Regions from separate parts of the Neptunomonas phycophila genome, predicted to be linked through region 1. Evidence: predicted binding sites of a transcription regulator. Region 1 holds the regulator's gene; the other holds the start of a gene.

Region 1 (4,308 bases):
CTCGAATGGAAGATGCGCTGGATGACATTGCGCACGGCGAAGCTGATTGGAAAGCCTTGCTTGATCGTTTCTATCAAGGTTTAGTACGTCGGCTGGATGAGGCAAAAGATCCAGAACACGGCATGCGGCCTAATACCCCGACTGATACGAATATTCCCTGTCCAGAATGTGACCGACACATGGTGATTCGTACAGGAAGCACCGGTGTGTTCTTAGGGTGCTCGGGCTACAATTTGCCACCTAAAGAGCGCTGTAAAGCAACAATTAACTTAATCCCTGGCGATGAAGTTGTCAGCGCAGATGGTGACGAAGAGGAAGAGTCACGTATCCTTCGCAATAAGCGTCGTTGCAGTATCTGTGACAGCGCCATGGATAGTTATTTAGTCGACCAAACACGTAAATTACATGTATGTGGTAACAACCCGGACTGTCCCGGCTATGAGGTCGAAGAGGGTAATTATCGTATCAAAGGGTATGATGGCCCGACACTAGAATGCGATAAATGCGGCTCTGAAATGCAGCTAAAAAATGGGCGTTTTGGTAAGTATTTTGGTTGTACAAATGATGAGTGTAAGAATACTCGCAAACTCCTGAAAAACGGAGAAGCTGCACCGCCAAAAATGGACCCTGTGCCAATGCCGGAGCTAGCATGTGAAAAGGTTGAAGATACTTATATCTTGCGTGACGGAGCTAGTGGCTTATTCTTAGCCGCTAGTCAGTTCCCGCGTAACCGTGAAACACGTGCGCCTAAAGTGAGTGAGCTGTTGCCGCATAAAAAAGAAATCGATCCAAAGTATGATTTCTTGTTCAGCGCGCCGACTAAAGATATGGACGGTAATGAAACGATCGTTCGTTACAGCCGCAAAACCAAAGAGCAGTACGTCATGACCGAAGTGAATGGCAAAGCTACGGGCTGGAAGGCGTTTTATGAAGGTGATAAATGGGTTGTAGTTGAACCCAAAGCTAAAAAAGCCAGCAAATAAAAGCCGGTTAATAACAGTTATCAGGAGAGCCTCTTTGTTGTGCATGAGCCTTTGCACGCAAAGAGGACATTTGAGGTCGCGATGAGTCAGGTGTATCTGGTTAGAACTAACCAAAAGCTCAACTTTGCTCGTATTCATATTGACGCGTTGCAAGCAGCCCAGTCATCGAATAGTTGGGATCAGCATGCGATGATTGAGTCTTATCATGAGTCCGTCCTGTTTCTGATGGCTTCTGCTTATCAGGCTTTTTTACGAGAAATTGCAGAAAAGTATCGCTTTAATCCAGATGCGATTGAAGCGCTCAGCGATTTGCAAGGGTTGCTGGATGCATCAGTTCAGGAGTCTCCTGAGGTGACAGAGCTATCTGTGTTAGAATCCAATAAACACAGCTGGCTTGCCTTAATGTTATCTGCCTATCGAGGCTGTTGGAAGGCGGCAGATAAAACGGGCCCGTCGGCCAAAGCAAAAGCGGGTGCCGATTTATCACCTAGCTTATCGGAAATTCATATTGTTCAGATTAATCCGGATCATGCAGAAGACGCAGATATTCTGACAGAGTATCGCTCTTGGTTATCTGAGTTTAGGGCTTTACTGGAGCGGCTGCGAAGCGGTATGCAAGAATGGTAAGCGCTTAAATTGACAACATTGGAAAAAGTAAGGGGTGTTAGGTAGTTTGATGGATGAGATGGTGCTAGAAATTGTGCGTTTAGCGTCGGGTGAGTTTGTTATTCGTCGCTCGGGTGAAGAAGAGGCGTTAATGACGCTAAACTTATCACAAGTTGTACAAGATAATCTGTTAGAAAACACAGAAGAACTTGCAAGAAGAATGTTGGTTGCCGGTGCTCATATGATGTCCGACTTGGTGAATGATGAAGAGCCAGGTATCGATACTGATGACGTATCACCGGATGACATGATCCGCCCTTCAACGATTCACTAAAGCGTATTTGCCGTTTCTTATGGGGTATGCCGTGCCTATGCTATTAGTGCATCCCTCAATTAATAGCATGGCGGCGGCGAATCAAAATTCCATTACTTGCCCCTTGTCTGGCGCTTTTTTCTAGGCGCTGAAAGGCATCGTCAGAAATATCTCCGGCCCAGCTAATAACAGCATGGCATGTGCCAGTGCTGAGGGCTTTTTCAGCCAATTGCTGAACGCTATGGTTCTCGTCAGGGTAAAGTAGAATTACCTTTTTAAGATCAATTCCAGCATCTTGTAGCAACGATTTTGGCAAGTTTATAGGTGGAGCAATCCAAGCAAACCAGCGGTCTTCATGGCTTAGCTGCGCCAATAACGGCATTAGCATTGGCATATCTGCTAGATCACCGCTTTGTGTTACGATTTCAGTAATTTTCCCGAAATCACTGGGCTGTTGAGCTCGGGGTTTAAGCTTGGTGCGAATGCTACCTAACTCTTTTTGGGTGCTGATAATGCCGGTAACAGCTTTGTTATCAGGAATTAACATGTGCATTATGGCTCACTCCCTTGTCGTATGACGCCAACGCCTAACCCTTCGATGGAAAGCTCGCTCTCGCGTAAGTCGACCACGATAGGGTCAAACTCTTCGTTTTCAGCTATCAGTTCTACAATGTGTCCAGTGCGTTGGAATCGCTTAACGGTTACTTCGTCACCAATACGCGCTACTACAATTTGGCCGTTACGTGCTTCTGTACATTGGTGAACTGCCAGTAAATCGCCATCCATGATGCCGATGTTTTTCATACTCGTGCCGTGTACCCGCAGTAAGTAATTAGCCGGTGGGTGGAAAAAGTCAGCTGAAATTGTGCAGTGCTCTTCGATGTGCTCCTGGGCTAAAATAGGGCTGCCCGCGGCTACGCGGCCGATCAAGGGAAGACCTTCAGGCTCTGGTTGCTCAAGCTCTGGAAGACGAATACCGCGAGAGGTGCCAGGGATCATTTCTATAGCACCCTTACGGGCTAACGCTTTTAAGTGTTCCTCAGCCGCATTGGCTGATTTAAAACCTAGTGAGCGTGCTATATCGGCACGTGTAGGCGGATAACCGGTTGCATCGATATGATCGCGAATGCAGTCGAGTACTTCTGATTGACGCTTTGTGAGTTTCATATTTGTGCCCGTCATAATTAAGTGCCGATAGGTAAGATAGCCCGCAAATAGATGACTGTTTTTTTATACAGTGCATGTGATTATATACAGGCAAGGTCGGTTGTAAAGAGATTTTCTGTTTATATATCCAGTATCTTGATATTATCCCCGCGACATTGAAATCAGGATTTAAGTTTTGCTCAGCGACGCTCTAAAAAAGTCTATACAAGAGGCATATCGCCAGTTCCTCGGGTTGCATGACCTTAAGCCTCGTTATGGGCAAAAAATGATGATTGCGCAAATTGCGCGCACCTTAGGGAATATCGAAAGTAACGAAAAAGGTGAAAGAAGTAGCGATAACCATATTTGTTTGATCGAGGCGGGAACCGGCACGGGTAAGACAATGGCTTACTTGATTAGCGCTATTCCCATTGCTAAAGCGCAAGGCAAGTCCTTGGTTATATCTACAGCAACGGTCGCTTTACAAGAGCAGCTACTTCATAAAGATTTACCTGAAGCTTCGCGTTTAATGGCAGAACCTGTGCGTTACATCTTGGCGAAAGGTCGCGGGCGATACTTTTGTGTATCCCAGGCTGAAAAGTTGCTAGAAGGCCAAGGCGAGTTAGGCCAAATGGCACTTTATGAAGATGAAATTGCACAGCGAATGGAACCCGATGCCGTTGCTTACTACAGTGAGTTAATGGATCGCTTTGCCTCCGGTAGCTGGGATGGTGACCGCGATAGTCTTGCTGTCGAACTAGAAGAAGAGGTGTGGCAGCCACTCACGAGTGATCATACCCGCTGTACCAACCGTCGTTGTAGCAACTTTTCAGTATGCCCATTTTTTAAATCCAGAGATTCGTTAGATAAAGCGGATGTAGTCGTTGCCAATCACGATCTGGTACTGGCCGATTTGTCTCTCGGGGGCGGCGCTATCCTTCCCGATCCGGCGCAAACCATTTATGTGTTTGATGAGGCACACCATCTTTCTGCTAAAACAACCGGGCATTTTGCTTATAGTTTGCGGGTTCGCAGCACTGAGCGTTGGTTAAAAACCATGTCGCGGCAGTTAGAACATATGATTGATGAGTGCGATAGTCAGCCTGTTTTACAGCAATACATAGAACGAATGGAGCCGGCTAAAGCAGAAATGATTAGCTCGTTAGACCAGCTCCAAATGAGCTTACGCTTGATGTTGCTAGAAGGTGATGAACGACCAAAAGATCGCTTTCGTTTCCCCAAAGGAGTGTTGCCAGAATC
Region 2 (4,308 bases), 230 kb from region 1:
CAATAAACGCACAGGTTTTTGTGAACGATGCCAAGCCTGAACTAATAAAGGCGAAAATAAGGCCTCGTCTTCATAGGTGACTTGTTGTTCGATGGTGGTTTGCGTGAAGTCATGAAACTTTACCTTAACAAAACACCCTGCCACGGCAGCTTCAGAGCGATATTTGCTGTAGCGCTGCTGTAGTTCACCGCATAATAGGGGTATTTTGGCACAACATTCGTCCAAGGTCATCAAATCCTCAGCAAAGGTGTGCTCAACGCTAATGGATTTTCGCTCTCGTTCATTTGTTACCGGCCTATGATCAATGCCTCGGCTTAAATGATATAGACGCTCACCGAATTGCCCAAAATGCTCTCTTAGCTCATGAAGTGGTATTCCTTTTACATCATCGCAAGTAAATATGGACATAGCGTGTAAGCGCTCAGCTGTCTTCTTTCCCACGCCATGCAATTTATTGACCGGTAAAGTAGCTAAAAACGCCTCCACATCATTAGGGGCTATTACACATAAACCATTAGGCTTATTCCAATCACTGGCTATTTTTGCCAGAAACTTATTGGGGGCGACTCCGGCTGAAATTGTGATGCCTGTTTTTTCAGCGACTTGGGCCCGCAACCATTGCGCAATTCGAGTCCCGCTACCCGAGAACAAATTACAAGCTGATACATCCAAATAAGCTTCATCCAACGACAAAGGCTCTATAAGATCGGTCACTTCTTGATAAATAGACATAATTTGGGCTGATACTTCCCGGTACTTAGCCATATGCCCGGGGATCACTTTTAGATCAGGACACAATCGCAAAGCCGTCTTTGTTGGCATTGCAGAGCGCACACCAAACCCTCGAGCGATATAGTTACACGTTGCTATAACGCCACGGCGATCGGAATGCCCCCCTACCGCTAAAGGGATATCCCGGTAATCTGGATTATCGCGCATCTCAACCGCTGCAAAAAAACAGTCACAATCGCAATGAATTATCTTTCTCATCAAGCCCACCAACCACTGGATATAAAAACAGTACCATTAAGTAAATAGTTTCTCAATCGCCGACTAGGCGTCACCTAACTGTCATCTTTATGTCAGCACATCGTCATATACTTGCCATAATCTTCTCGACCATGTTGTTAAGCTACAGGGTCCTCCGATGATCAATGTTGAACAGGTGCTCACATCTAAGTTTCCTTCTTTTACGAATAAACCGGCGCCTTTACGTAACTCCACGCTTTTTTGCTTACGCAAATTGATTCATGAAGACGAAATCAATCGTTTTCTACGCGAACACGAGGAAAAAACAGGGTTTGAATTTGTTGATTGCGTTCTTGATTACTTTAACTTTGGATACACGCTCAGCAATAAGGATCGACTCAACATCCCATCAACCGGACGCGTTGTCATCGTTGCAAACCACCCTCTTGGAGCCTTAGATGGTTTAGCTTTATTAAAAATGGTGGGAGAAGTCAGGCGTGATGTACGTATTGTTGCTAACGATGTATTAAGCCATTTTGATCAGCTCAACTCATTGTTTTTACCAGTCGACAACCTCGGTAAAAGCACTATGAAGCGAGACATTGCTCGTATAGTCAACTCACTACGAAACGAAGAAGCTATCATAGTCTTCCCCGCTGGCGAAGTATCGCGAGCAGGAGTAACAGGCATTAAAGACGGCAAATGGAATAGTGGCTTTTTACGCTTTGCTAAAAAGGCCAACGCACCCATTCTGCCTGTTTACGTGGGTGGCAAAAACTCTCCCTTGTTTTATGGTATTTCCTATCTAAACAAATCAATGTCAGCACTACTGCTGGCTCATGAAATGTTTAACAAACAATCGGTAACTCTACCTATCAGAATCGGCGAGCCTATTCCCAGCAGCCAAATAGATAGCATTCCTCTTTCATTTAACGAGAAAGCCAAGTTACTGCGCAAGCATTTATACCGAATCGCAAAGCGCAAAAGTCCGCTATTCGTTACAGAAAAAACGATCGCACATCCGCAAGACAGGCAAGCGCTAAAACAAGAGCTAAAATCCGCCGAGCTCTTAGGCGAAACATCCGATGGGAAAAAGATCTTTCTTTTTGACCATCAACCCGATTCAGCTGTCATGCAAGAAATAGGGCGTTTACGTGAAGTCTCATTTCGCTGCGTTGGTGAAGGTACCGGACGTAATAAGGACCTTGATAAATATGATCACTATTATCGCCACCTTATCTTATGGGATGAAGATGACTTAGAAATAGCAGGGGCTTACCGTCTAGCCGAAGCTCACAAGCTTGTCTTTGATAAAAGCAGCCCACTCTATAGCGCTAGCCTATTTCAATACTCTGATGCCATGCTCCCCTATTACGAGCAAGGGATAGAATTAGGAAGAAGCTTTGTTCAGCCTAAGTATTGGGGGAAACGTAGCCTAGAGTACTTATGGTACGGTATCGGCGCTTATCTCAAGAAAAACCCCGATGTTCGATACATGTTCGGCCCTGTTAGCCTTAGCAATAGTTACCCTAAGTCGGCTAAAGATTTACTAGTCTGGTTTTATCAACATTATTTTGATGATACCGAGCTACTGGCTAAAGCTAATTCCCCCTACCGAATCAGCGCAGAGGTAGCCGATAATATCTTCACATTGTTTGATGGTAATGATTATAAAGCTGACTTCAAACGCTTACGTGAGCAACTTGATTATTTGGGTGCTTCCGTCCCCACATTGTTTAAGCAGTATAGCGAACTGTGTGAAACCGGCGGCGTGCGTTTTTTAGACTTTGGAGTAGACGCCAGCTTTAATTACTGTGTCGATGGGTTAGTCTTGGTAGATATGCACTATTTAAAACCAAAAAAACGAGCTAAGTACATGCAAGAGAATCGCACACCAAAAACCAGCAGTCTTGAGTTATTACAAGCATCCTCTGAGTAATCCAGCAGAGAGCACTTACAAGCCAATTACCATTTACCCAACCAGCGCCCTTGTGACAGACACACGGGCGCTTTCTTTCGACTGCTTAGCGCGTTACTCTTAATCCTTCCTATGATTTAGAAAACGACTATGACCCCATTTGTAATTGTTATTTTATGCGCTCTTCTGATTTACAGCCTGTTTTGGCTAAAGCGCCAACCGGCAGCACAACGACCAAGAGCCACGTTAAAACTACTGTTTATCATTGCGGTGGTTCTCATCGTTATATTAACGATAACGGGCCGACTTCATTGGTTTGGAGCCGCCTTATTAACGGCTCTTATTTTTGTTAAAAAATATAGCTTTCTTCTTTTACGTGTTTTTCCATTTTTACGCACTCTATTGCGAGGAAAAACAAAGAAAACAGCTCAACAGCCCAATAATGGAAGCCTTTCTCGTCAAGAAGCGCTTGATATCTTAGGCGTACCTGAAGAGGCAAGCCACGCAGAGATTATTGCTGCGCATAAGCGCTTAATGCAAAAACTTCACCCAGACCAAGGCGGAAGTAATTTTTTAGCCAGTCAGATAAACCAAGCACGAGATACACTGCTTAAGGAATAACGTTACTCAGATCGTTCCAGCGCTAATGAGGCATTACCAAAGATCTCACTATAGCCATACGGCACAAGAGCCCCTTTAGCGCTACGCTGCATAACAAGTATTGTTTGTTGAGCTAGCCCATTAACAGAGACGAAGTTCAACTCTAAACGGCCACTTTTATTCAACTGCCAATTACCTTCTAAAATACTCAAAGGTTGTCCATTGCGGTAATCAACCAATAGTTTTGCTTGATGACCCGCTAATAAGTCCAACACAACAAATGATTCATCAGGAGCTAGGTCATTACTGTAACGCCCCGGAAGCGACCTACTCATTAAGTCTCCCTCGCGCGCGCAGCCTTTGAGCACTTTACCATCGAGGTTAACTTCAGCTACCAAGGGATACCACGCCCCTACCGCATCACGACAAGTTTGGCGCCTAAACTGCATTTCGAGATCATGAGTGCGTCCTTTAATACCTGTAATACTCGACTGCCAAGTAAAAGGTAAGCTGGGAGATTCTGAAATAGGGAAGGTCATTGATCGCAATTCATGAATAATTTCGACTCGTATATGATCGCCAAAGACATCGGCAACCCACACTGGATTCACACCGCCTGCCCGGTACTCTACATTTCGTAAATCAGTATTGCAGGCTTTACTCCCACCACCAGCTAGGTTGACACCGTATAGATTCCACGCCAGATCGACCTGCTGATAGGCCCAAAGCTCCATATAAACTGGCAAACGACTTGTAGGGGATTGTTCATTGTATCGTCGCGATAATAAGCCAGATGTATCAACTAATTGTCGTTTAGTTTG

Evidence for each region. Region 1 encodes LexA, which represses DNA repair genes until DNA is damaged. Its sites were predicted from a motif close to TACTGTNTANNTANACAGTA; they were not measured.
Region 2: dinB (DNA polymerase IV) is a predicted target of LexA. The motif match lies at 1,004-1,023, and genes of this name have one in related genera.

Annotation. Positions count from the first base shown of each region.
Region 1 is NZ_MRCI01000001.1:1,307,963-1,312,270, forward strand. It holds gene topA (type I DNA topoisomerase) at 1-983, shown strand, start outside; gene BS617_RS05940 (DUF6586 family protein) at 1,065-1,610, shown strand; gene BS617_RS05945 (hypothetical protein) at 1,660-1,923, shown strand; gene BS617_RS05950 (cell division inhibitor SulA) at 1,979-2,455, opposite strand; gene lexA (transcriptional repressor LexA) at 2,455-3,069, opposite strand; gene dinG (ATP-dependent DNA helicase DinG) at 3,245-4,308, shown strand, end outside.
Region 2 is NZ_MRCI01000001.1:1,078,366-1,082,673, reverse strand. It holds gene dinB (DNA polymerase IV) at 1-990, opposite strand, end outside; gene olsF (bifunctional ornithine lipid synthase OlsF) at 1,148-2,908, shown strand; gene BS617_RS04905 (DnaJ domain-containing protein) at 3,038-3,508, shown strand; gene BS617_RS04900 (hypothetical protein) at 3,511-4,308, opposite strand, start outside.